DNA from 3 places in the Streptomyces sp. NPDC005492 genome. Region 1 is predicted to be linked to each of the others. Evidence: riboswitches for the same ligand, from Rfam matches in the RefSeq annotation. Region 1 holds a riboswitch; each other region holds the start of a gene.

Region 1 (3,404 bases):
ATACGTTCCATACGTCCTGTACATTTTGTACAGAGCCGGTTTTCGCAGAGAGCCCGGCCGGAGAGGGGCTACGCCATGACCCGACCGTCCGCCCGCCATGTCCTGCCCGAGTTCACCGAGCGCACCAGCGCCGGGCACCGGACCCTCGACCCGTACTCGAAGTTGCTGGAGGAGCGGATCGTCTTCCTCGGGACGCCGATCGACGACATCTCGGCGAACGATGTGATGGCCCAGTTCATGCACCTCGAACACCAGGCGCCGGACCGGGACATCTCGCTGTACATCAACTCGCCCGGCGGCTCGTTCACCGCGATGTCGGCGATCTACGACACGCTCCAGTACGTCAGTTGTGACGTGGAGACGATCTGCCTGGGCCAGGCCGGCTCGTCCGCCGCGGTGCTGCTGGCGGCGGGCACGCCGGGCAAGCGGTCCGCGCTGCCGGGCGCGCGGATGGTGATCCACCAGCCCTCGCTGCCCGAGCCGGTCCACGGTCAGGCGAGTGATCTCGCCATCCAGGCACAGGAGTTGGCGCGCACCCGGTCCCGACTGGAGGAGCTGCTGGCGCGTCACACGGGCCGGACGGTGGAGCAGGTGAGCGCGGACATCGAGCGGGACCGCATCCTGGACGCCCAACAGGCCCTGGAATACGGCCTGGTGGACCGGATCGTGCCCAGCCGCAGGAGCTCGCTCACCGAGCCGGGCGGGGAGTGAGCCCGCGATGCTGCCGCCGGAGCTTCCACCGCTGCCCGCACTGACGCGTGCCGAGGGCGAGTTGATTGACCGTTATCTCGATGTGGCCGACCTGCTGGGCCGTATCAACCCCGCGCATCACGGAGACACCTACCGTGGTCTGAGGGCCGCTCAGGCGCTGGTGGCCAAGGCGGCCGAGCTGCGGGACGCGCTGGCGCTGATGCACCAGCGGGGCGAGACCGAGCTGCACGCGCCCACCCTCGCGCGGGCGCTGCGCGTGCTGGACGGGGAGCGCCGCACGGCTCGCGTCACCATCCCCGCACCCTCCGACAGTTGAGGGCATGCGGAGTCCTCGCGGGCGCGGGTGAAACGGGCCGAACGGCTTACCCCCGATCGGAGTAGCCACTCCTCCGTCCGTGAGGCCCCCGGGCTTGCGCAACTGGCGTAGACCGGGGGCCGGATGAAGTGCTCCGGTGCTGGTCCGAGGGGTGCGCGCCCCTCGACACCTCTTCGAACATTGGGGTGTCCACCCGAACGGGTGAGTGGTGAGTAACCCCACAAATCCCCGGTTCCGTTGGGATTTTCGGACATCCATGGGTCAAGATCCCTGTCTGACGACAAGACCCCGCCGCAGCGGCGGGGCGATCCGGGCGGACGCCGAGTCCTGCCGCCGCCCGGATGACAGGTCGACAGGATTGCATCGGCAGGAGTGGAGGACCCAAGCACGACGGGTCGCCGGGACGGTCACGCCATGACCGGGTCGAGCAGCCCTTGGGGTGAAGCCGCGAGTGTGCGGCCGGGCAACTTCGCCAGCCCGAATCCGACAGGTCATCCTTCACAGGCGGCTGACGAAGGGTTGCGCATGACTGCGCTCAATCGTGTCCCGTCGCTGATGGTCCGGGCCGGTACGGCCTCGGCCTTCGCCATCGCCGCCGTGGGCGGCTCCGTCGTGATCCCGGGCGTCGCATCCGACGCCGCGGCCGCGACACCAGCGACGAAGGCACTCCAGGTGGCCGCCTCCAAGAAGGGCTCCCCCTACCGGTACGGCGCCACCGGACCGAGCCGCTTCGACTGCTCCGGGCTGACGCTCTACTCGTACAAGAAGGCGGGCAAGAAGCTGCCCCGTACGGCGGCCCAGCAGTACAACAAGACCCACCACGTCTCGGCCAAGGGCCGCAAGGCCGGGGACCTGGTGTTCTTCCACTCGGGTTCCAGCGTCTACCACGTCGGCATCTACGCCGGGAAGGGAAAGATCTGGCACGCCCCCAAGACCGGGGACGTGGTGCGCTTGCAGAAGATCTGGACCAAGAGCGTCTGGTACGGCCGGGTCAGCTGACCCTCGCTGAGCCTCCCGAGGGGGTGGCGGCCACCTGACGGGCCGCCACCCCCTCGGGTGCGCCAGGCCGACAGGGCCTACGGCTCCTGCTGGCCCGCTGCGGTCACCGGTCGGGCCGGGACCGTCCAGGGCACCTCGACGGAGACCGTCTTGCCGCCCTCCCTGGTGGGCCTGACCTTGAGTTTGCCGCCGCACTCCGCGGTCAGCCAGCGGATGATGACCATCCCCCGGCCGTTGTCCTGCTGGACGGCGGCCGGCAGTCGTTTGGGGAAGCGGGGGTGGCTGTCGGTGACGCCGATGCGCAGGTGTTCGTCACGCTCCAACTGGATGTCCACCGTGAAGGTGGGTGACTGTCCGAGGGTGTGCTGTACGGCGTTGGTGGCGAGTTCGGAGACGATGAGGCGGATGGTGTCGGCGACCTCCGTGTCCGCCGGCAGTCCCCATTCCGCGAGGGTCCCGACCACGTAGGTGCGGGCGGTGGAGACCGAGGCGGGATCGCTCGGCAGAGTGACGGATGCTTCCAGATGGTCTGCCATGGCGCGGTCGTCCCTTTCCCGCGGGACCGGTGTCCGACACGGAGCGGATGGTTCGAGTACGGTCCCGGACTGGTGCTTCTTCGCCAGACTGCCATTACCTCGGCGGTAACGGTGCCGATCCACCAAGATATGCATATATCTGTCGCTCGAAGCGGTGAACTCTGCGACCTCAGACCGTATTTGGGCGGCTCGGAAGGAGTAAGGAGAAACCCATGCAGTACGGTCCCGCGGTGCGCCGCCGCAAACTGGGCGCCGAACTCCGCGCGTTGCGTGCGGAAGCGGGGCTCACCAGTGGGGAGGCAGCCCGACTGGTCGGCTGGCACCAGTCGAAGGTGAGCCGGATCGAGACCGGCGCGAGTGGCGTGAAACCGCCTGACGTCCGGTTACTTCTCGATGCCTATCAGGTGAGTGACGCCCAGCTTCGGGACATGCTGCTCGTGCTCGCGGGCTCGGACGACAACGGCGGCCGACACCACTGGTGGCACGCCTATCGCGGCGTACTGCCGCCCGCCTACCGGGACTTCATCAGTCTGGAGTCACAGGCCAGCACGATCCGCAACCTGGAGACGTCGGTGGTCCCCGGTTTGCTGCAGACGCCCGAGTACGCCCGCGCGGTGACCCGGGCCGCGGTGGGCGGCCTCGACAACGACGGGGCCGACCGGCTCGACACGCTGGTGCGGGTTCGGCTGGCCCGGCAGGACGTGCTGCGCGCTGATCCGCCGCTGTCGCTGAGCGTGGTCCTCGACGAGGCGGTACTGCGGCGGGAGGTCGGCGGACCAGGCGTGATGGCGCGGCAGCTCGACCGGCTCGTGGAGGCCGCGCGACTGCCCCAAGTCAGGCTT
Region 2 (3,404 bases), on a different contig from region 1:
TCTGCCCGCGCTCCGATTCGAGGTACTGGGCCGCGCGCCCCGCCCGTGCGCTCTCCACTGTCGTGCCGGGGCGGTACTTGCCGGTGAGGAAGCCGGCCGCCAGGGCGAAGTACGGGAGGGCCGAGAGGCCGCCGCGTTCGGCGACGTCGCGCAGCTCGCCCTCGTAGGTGTCGCGGGAGACGAGGTTGTAGTGGGGCTGGATGGCGACATAGCGCGCCAGGCCCTCGCGGTCGGAGAGGTCGAGGGAGGCCTGGAGGCGCGCCGGTGAGATGTTGGAGGCGGCGATGTGCCGTACCTTGCCCGCCCGCACCAGCTCGTCGAGCGTGCCGACGATCTCCTCGACCGGCACGTCCTCCTTGTCGAAGTGCGGGTAGTACAGGTCGATGTAGTCGGTGCCCAGGCGGCGCAGGGAGGCGTCGGCCGCGGCCTTGATGTTGGCGGCGGACAGGCCCTGGTAGTCGGGGTGTTGGCTGACCTTGGTGGCGATGACGACGTCGGCGCGGTTGCCGCGGGCCGCCAGCCACCTGCCGATGACGGTCTCGGACTCACCGCCCTTGTGGCCCTCGATCCACGCCGTGTACGAGTCGGCGGTGTCGACGAAGTTGCCTCCGGCGGCCGTGTACGCGTCGAGCACGGCGAAGGAGGCGGCCTCGTCCGCGGTCCAGCCGAAGACGTTGCCGCCGAGGACGAGCGGGAAGATGTCGAGGTCGGACCGGCCCAGCTTGCGAAGAGAAGTCATGCTCTACGTCAACAGCCGGACCGGAACCGGATATTCCAGCGAGATCGCCGGGTGCCTCAGGGGTTGAGCCCCTTGCTGCGCAGCCAAGGCGCCGGGTCGCTGGCGGTCGCGGCGCCGTTGATGTGGACCTCGAGGTGCAGGTGCGGCCCGGTCACGTTGCCGGTGGCGCCGACGCGGCCGATGACATCACCCGTGGCGACCTTCTGCCCGACGCTGACGTTGATCGAGGACTGGTGGCAGAACCACAGCTCGGTGCCGTCGTCGAGGGTGATGATGGTGCGGTAGCCGTACGACCCGGCCCAGCCCGCCTCGGTGACCGTGCCGCTGTGAATGGCCTTGATCAGCGTGCCGGTGGGCGCGGCGAAGTCGAGTCCGGTGTGGTAGCCGGAGGACCACATGGTGCCGGCCTGACCGAAGGTGCCGGTGATCGTGTACGACCCGACCGGCAGGGTGTACTGCTTGGCCAGCGCGGCGAGCTTCGCGGCCTCGGCCTTCTTCTTGGCGGCGTCCTCGGCGGCCTTCTTCGCGTCGGCGGCCTTGGCGGCGGCGTCCTTCTCGGCCTTGGCCGCGGCGTCGTCGACCTGCTTGGCGACGGCGGCCTCGGCGGCCGCCTGCGACTTGCCGTCGACCTGGAGCTGCTGGAGCTCGGCCTGCTCCATGATCCGGTTGCGCAGCAACTCGCCCGCGTCCGAGGTGCCCTTGGCGGTCTCGGTGGAGGTCACGCCGACGCTGCTGAGCGCGGTCGCGGAACCCTTGGGGGTGCTGGAGGAGTCGTCCAGCAGATGGCCCACGGAGGGCAGGTCCGGCAGGGAGATCGAGACGGGCGGCTTGCCGGTGTTGGCGCTGGCCATCCCGCCGGCGCTCACGGCGGCTATGACACCGACGCCCAGGACGGTGGAGCTGCGGGCGAATCCCCCGCCACCACGCTGCTTGGCGACACGGTGCTTGCCGCGGTTGGGGGGAACGGACTCCGCGCTGGGGTTCCACTCCTCCCAGGGGCCCTCGTCGGGGCGGTAACCGCCATACACGAACGGGGCTTCTGGGGCAGCCTGGTTGGACGCCACGTGGGCGTGCTCCTTTCCTTCCTTCTCGCCTACCGGGTTAGCTGACGGGTTCGGAGCAGGAAGGTCTCCTACGCGCGTAAACCCGCCGTGTTCCCACGGCGGTCGACGAGCGATTCACCCCAAGTGGTGGTTCCCCGGTTCCCTTGCGGGATTCGGCGCGTGCGCACGGAGCCGTCTCTTGTGACGGCTGGGACGACCGCGCTGCGTTATCGAACGTTAATAGACCCGGGCACCCGATTCCAAGCTGTTCGGCTTGATCATTAACCTTTCCTTGCTGGACGAAGGGCCCACGACCGGCGAAAAACGGGCGAGTTGACCAAGTCTCAGAATTCACACAGCTATTGACGGTATGTCAGTTGTTATGCGGAGGGCGCTCACCCGATCACACCTGGTGACACCGTTCATGGATGCCGTACGGCGATCATCGCCATGTCGTCCGACATCCCGCCCCCGGAGTACCGGCGCACCTCCTTGGCAAGGATCCCGAGCAACGCCTCGGGGCTGCGGAAGGTCCGCCCGGCCAGCCGCTCCCCGGGATCGAAGAAGACACCGTGGCGATCGCGGGCCTCGGACAGCCCGTCGGTGTACACCAGCAGCGTGGCTCCGTCCGGGAAGGCGAACTCCTGGGCACGGTCGGGCCAGTACCCCAACTCGCCCATGCCGAGCGGCAGTGCGGGCTCTTTGACGAGCAGGGTGTGCACAGCGCCGTCCGCCTCCAGGAGCAGCGGCGGCGGATGGCCCCGGTCGACGATCCGTACGACGCCGTCGCCGTGCGGGATCTCGGCGAGGACGGCCGTGGTGAACCCCTCGAACGCGTCGAGCCCGTCGCGCCGGCTGCCCTCGCGGGCCAGCGCCCGCTCCAGCCGCTCGGCGACCTCCTCCAGGGTGGTCTCCTGCTGGGCCGCCTCCCGGAACGCCCCGATCACCACGGCGACGGCGGCGACCGCGCCCATGCCCTTGCCGCGCACGTCGCCGACGATCAGCCGTACGCCGTGCGGGGTGTCCTGCACCGCGTACAGGTCGCCGCCGATGGACGCGCCCTCCTGGGCGGCCTCGTACCGTGCCGCGATCTCGAACCCGCGGATCCGCTCGGCCGGTTCGGGCAGTACCGCGCGCTGGGCGGCCTCGGCGATCTCGCGTACGGAGGCGAGCTGCTCGCTGCTGCGGCGGACGAGGAGGTTGATGAGGACGGCGAGACCGGCGACCGTCACCACGGTGACCACCTCGGTGACCGCGTCGATCCGCAGGACGATGCCGAGTTTCAGGTGGATGGCGAGGACGACGGCGACCGCGGTCAGGCCGGTGAGTACAGTCCCGCGCCGCGAGTAGAGCGGGGCGGCGACGAGCGGGGCGGCGGTGAAGAACGGGGCCGCGGTGAAGTCCTGCGGGGTGAAGTAGTCGTAGAACGCGCCGACGACCAGCAGCAGCGCGGGCAGTCGGCGGACGAAGGCGAGGGTGTACGGGATCCGCCGTCCCTCGTCGGGGCCGAGGCCGGGGTCGGGCACGGGGTCGCCGGGCAGGCGCCCGCCGGCTCGCACATACGGACCCTCCTCCACGCGTCCAGTTTTTCGTGGTGGGGGGAGGGCGGCGAGCGGGGTGAC
Region 3 (3,404 bases), on a different contig from region 1:
CTCGCCCTGACCGCCGTACAGCGCGTCCTGGACGTGACGGCCGAGGAGGTCCAGGAGGTCGCCAAGGCCCGCCTGCGCCCCGACAACCGCGCGGTGCTCGTGTACGAGCCGATCGCGGACGAGGATGACGAGGACACCGAAGCAGCGGCCACCGACGAGAACGAGGAGGCGGCCAAGTGACCGAGCTCGCCACGATGGAATTCCACCCGCAGCCCCAGGCGGGCGAGGCCAGGCCCTGGGCCTTCCCGGCGCCCGAGCGAGGCACGCTCGGCAACGGCCTGACCGTCCTGCGCTGCCACCGCCCCGGCCAGCAGGTCGTCGCCGTCGAGGTGCTCCTGGACGCGCCCCTGGACGCCGAACCGGCCGGCCTGGACGGCGTCGCCACGATCACCGCGCGTGCCTTCTCCGAGGGCACCGACAAGCACTCCGCCGAGGAGTTCGCCGCTGAGCTGGAGCGCTCCGGCGCCACCCTCGACGCGCACGCCGACCACCCCGGACTGCGTCTGAGCCTGGAGGTCCCGGCCTCGCGCCTGGCCAAGGGGCTCGGCCTGCTGTCCGACGCGCTGCGCGCGCCCGCCTTCGCGGACAGCGAGGTCGAGCGGCTGGTCCGCAACCGCCTCGACGAGATCCCGCACGAGACGGCCAACCCGTCCCGCCGCGCGGCCAAGGAGCTGTCCAAGGAGCTGTTCCCGGCGAGCTCGCGCATGTCGCGTCCGCGCCAAGGCACCGAGGAGACCGTCCAGAAGATCGACTCGGCCGCCGTACGCGCCTTCTACGACCGGCACGTCCGCCCCGCGACGGCCACTGTCGTGGTCGTCGGCGACCTCACCGGCATCGACCTGGACGCGCTGCTCGCCGACACCCTGGGCTCGTGGACGGGTTCCTCCGCCCAGCCGCGCCCCGTGCCCTCGGTGACCGCCGACGACAGCGGACGGGTCGTGATCGTGCACCGACCCGGCGCCGTCCAGACGCAGTTGCTCATCGGCCGGGTCGGATCCGACCGGCACGACCGTGTCTGGCCGGCCCAGGTGCTCGGCACGTACTGCCTCGGCGGCACCCTCACCTCCCGCCTGGACCGCGTCCTGCGGGAGGAGAAGGGCTACACCTACGGTGTGCGGGCGTTCGGCCAGGTGCTGCGCTCGGCGCCCGACGGCACCGGCATCTCGATGCTCGCCATCAGCGGCTCCGTGGACACCCCGAACACGGGCCCCGCCCTGGACGACCTGTGGACGGTGCTGCGCACGCTCGCGGAGGGCGGACTCACCGACGCCGAGCGGGACATCGCCGTACAGAACCTCGTCGGGGTGGCGCCGCTCAAGTACGAGACCGCCGCGGCCGTGGCGAGCACGCTGGCCGACCAGGTCGAGCAGCACCTGCCCGACGACTACCAGGCGACGCTTTACCAGCAGCTCGCCGCGACCGGCACCGTCGAGGCCACCGCGGCGGTCGTGAACGCCTTCCCGGTGGACCGTCTGGTGACGGTCCTGGTCGGCGACGCGGAGCAGATCAAGGAGCCCGTGGCGGCTCTCGGCATCGGCGAAGTGACCGTCGTTCCGGCGGAGTAGAGGGTTGCGCGGCGGCACGCGCGCGTGAGGGCCCTGGTGACTGAGGCGTCATCAGGGCCCTCTCATGTCCGAATTGGGGGAGAGGTTGCCTGTCTGCCCTGTGGCATGCGCTACAAAAACCGTGATCCGTTTGGGGATTGAAAGTGGCCCCCCTTAGCGTCGGTCCGGCTGTCCGTCAGGCACCGCGCCGCACCAGCGGCACCGGACAGTCATCGCCGAGTCCCCGTACGGCGCGAGCCAGGGGAGCCGGGGACCCACATCAAGAGTCCCTGGGGTGAATCGGACGCCCGCGCACCGCGAGGGGGTCCGTAGGAGACCTTCCTGCTCCGAACCCGTCAGCTAACCCGGTAGGCGAGAAGGAAGGAAAGGACCAGCCACTTCATGGCGTTCACCCGCGCCACCGGGAAGCACCGTCGCCCGAGCCGGACCCACCGCACCACCGTTCGTGCCGCGAGTGTCGCGGCTCTCGCCACCTCCGGCGTCGTCGGCACCCTGGCCGCCGCCCCGGCGTTCGCCGCGGAGCCCGCCGCCGAGCAGACCGGCCTCACCCCCGTCGTCGCCATCGGCGACTCCGTGGCCGAGAAGATCGACGCCCAGGCCGCCGCCCAGCAGCAGGCCGCCGATGAGCAGGCCGCCAAGGAGATCGCCCGGGCCAAGGCCGCCGCGCTGGCCAAGGCGGAGCGCGACGCGGCGGCACGCGCCGCCCGCGCGGCCGAGCGCAAGAAGCTCAACACCTTCGTCGCGCCGGTCTCGAACTCGTATGTCTCCACCGGCTACAAGACCGGCGGTTCCCTGTGGTCCTCCGGTGCCCACACGGGCATCGACTTCCACGCCTCGACCGGCACCTCCGTCCACGCGGTGGGCTCCGGCACGGTCGTCGACGCGGGCTGGGGCGGCTCGTACGGCAATCAAGTAGTGATCAAGATGGCGGACGGCATGTACACCATGTACGGCCACCTGTCGTCCATCGGCGTCTCCGTCGGCCAGACGGTCACCCCGGGCCAGCAGATCGGCCTCTCCGGGGCCACCGGCAACGTCACCGGGCCGCACCTCCACTTCGAGGCCCGCACGACCGCCGAGTACGGCTCCGACGTCGACCCCGTCGCCTACCTCCGCAAGCACGGCGTGAACGTCTGACGACGCACCACCGCACTTCCCGAAGCCCTGGCCCGCCGGCCGGGGCTTTCGGTGTTTGTGGAGCCCGCCTGTCCAAAAAATATCCATGGATTCCGGCCCCCCATCGGAAATTCCCGCTCATTGCAATAGAGTCACGGAACACACGTCAATCGTCGACGTTTCACGGGGATTAAGGCGGAGGTCGGACATGCGTATTCCGGCGCACTCGGTATGCACGGCGATCCGGGACGACATCGTCGCCGGTGTCTACGAGCGCGGCGGCCGGCTCACGGAGGAACTCCTCGCGCGCCGGTACGGCGTCTCGCGCGTCCCCGTGCGGGAGGCCCTGCGCACGCTGGAGGCCGAGGGGTTCGTGGTGACCCGGCGGCACGCGGGCGCGTGCGTCGCGGAACCGACCGAGCAGGAGGCCGCCGACCTGCTGGAGATGCGGATGCTGCTGGAGCCGCTCGGCGCCTCACGGGCCGCCCAGCGGCGCACCGAGGCCCACCTCAAGGTGTTGCGCGGTCTCGTCAGGCTGGGCCAGGAGCGCGCCAGGCGGGGCAACAGCGAGGACCTGCGCTCCCTGGGCAGTTGGTTCCACGAGACGCTGGCCCAGGCCTCCGGGAGCCCCGCGCTGACCTCGATGCTGACCCAGTTGCGGCACAAGATCGCCTGGATGTACGCGGTGGACGCACCGGCCAACCCCGTCGAGTCCTGGGCCGA

The links. A riboswitch is a leader RNA that binds a small molecule or an ion and turns the genes downstream of it on or off. The one in region 1 is predicted to bind cyclic di-AMP.
Region 2: another riboswitch for cyclic di-AMP. It lies ahead of ABZT04_RS41945 (M23 family metallopeptidase); the one in region 1 lies ahead of ABZT04_RS12805 (C40 family peptidase).
Region 3: another riboswitch for cyclic di-AMP. It lies ahead of ABZT04_RS34755 (M23 family metallopeptidase); the one in region 1 lies ahead of ABZT04_RS12805 (C40 family peptidase).

Annotation. Positions count from the first base shown of each region.
Region 1 is NZ_JBEXDX010000007.1:202,924-206,327, reverse strand. It holds gene ABZT04_RS12815 (ATP-dependent Clp protease proteolytic subunit) at 76-711, shown strand; gene ABZT04_RS12810 (hypothetical protein) at 719-1,027, shown strand; cyclic di-AMP (ydaO/yuaA leader) riboswitch at 1,368-1,549, shown strand; gene ABZT04_RS12805 (C40 family peptidase) at 1,553-2,026, shown strand; gene ABZT04_RS12800 (ATP-binding protein) at 2,104-2,562, opposite strand; gene ABZT04_RS12795 (helix-turn-helix transcriptional regulator) at 2,775-3,404, shown strand, end outside.
Region 2 is NZ_JBEXDX010000062.1:21,436-24,839, forward strand. It holds gene ABZT04_RS41940 (aldo/keto reductase) at 1-739, opposite strand, end outside; gene ABZT04_RS41945 (M23 family metallopeptidase) at 796-1,803, opposite strand; cyclic di-AMP (ydaO/yuaA leader) riboswitch at 1,815-1,971, opposite strand; gene ABZT04_RS41950 (PP2C family protein-serine/threonine phosphatase) at 2,205-3,359, opposite strand.
Region 3 is NZ_JBEXDX010000037.1:24,045-27,448, forward strand. It holds gene ABZT04_RS34745 (pitrilysin family protein) at 1-180, shown strand, start outside; gene ABZT04_RS34750 (pitrilysin family protein) at 177-1,565, shown strand; cyclic di-AMP (ydaO/yuaA leader) riboswitch at 1,769-1,933, shown strand; gene ABZT04_RS34755 (M23 family metallopeptidase) at 1,947-2,702, shown strand; gene ABZT04_RS34760 (GntR family transcriptional regulator) at 2,890-3,404, shown strand, end outside.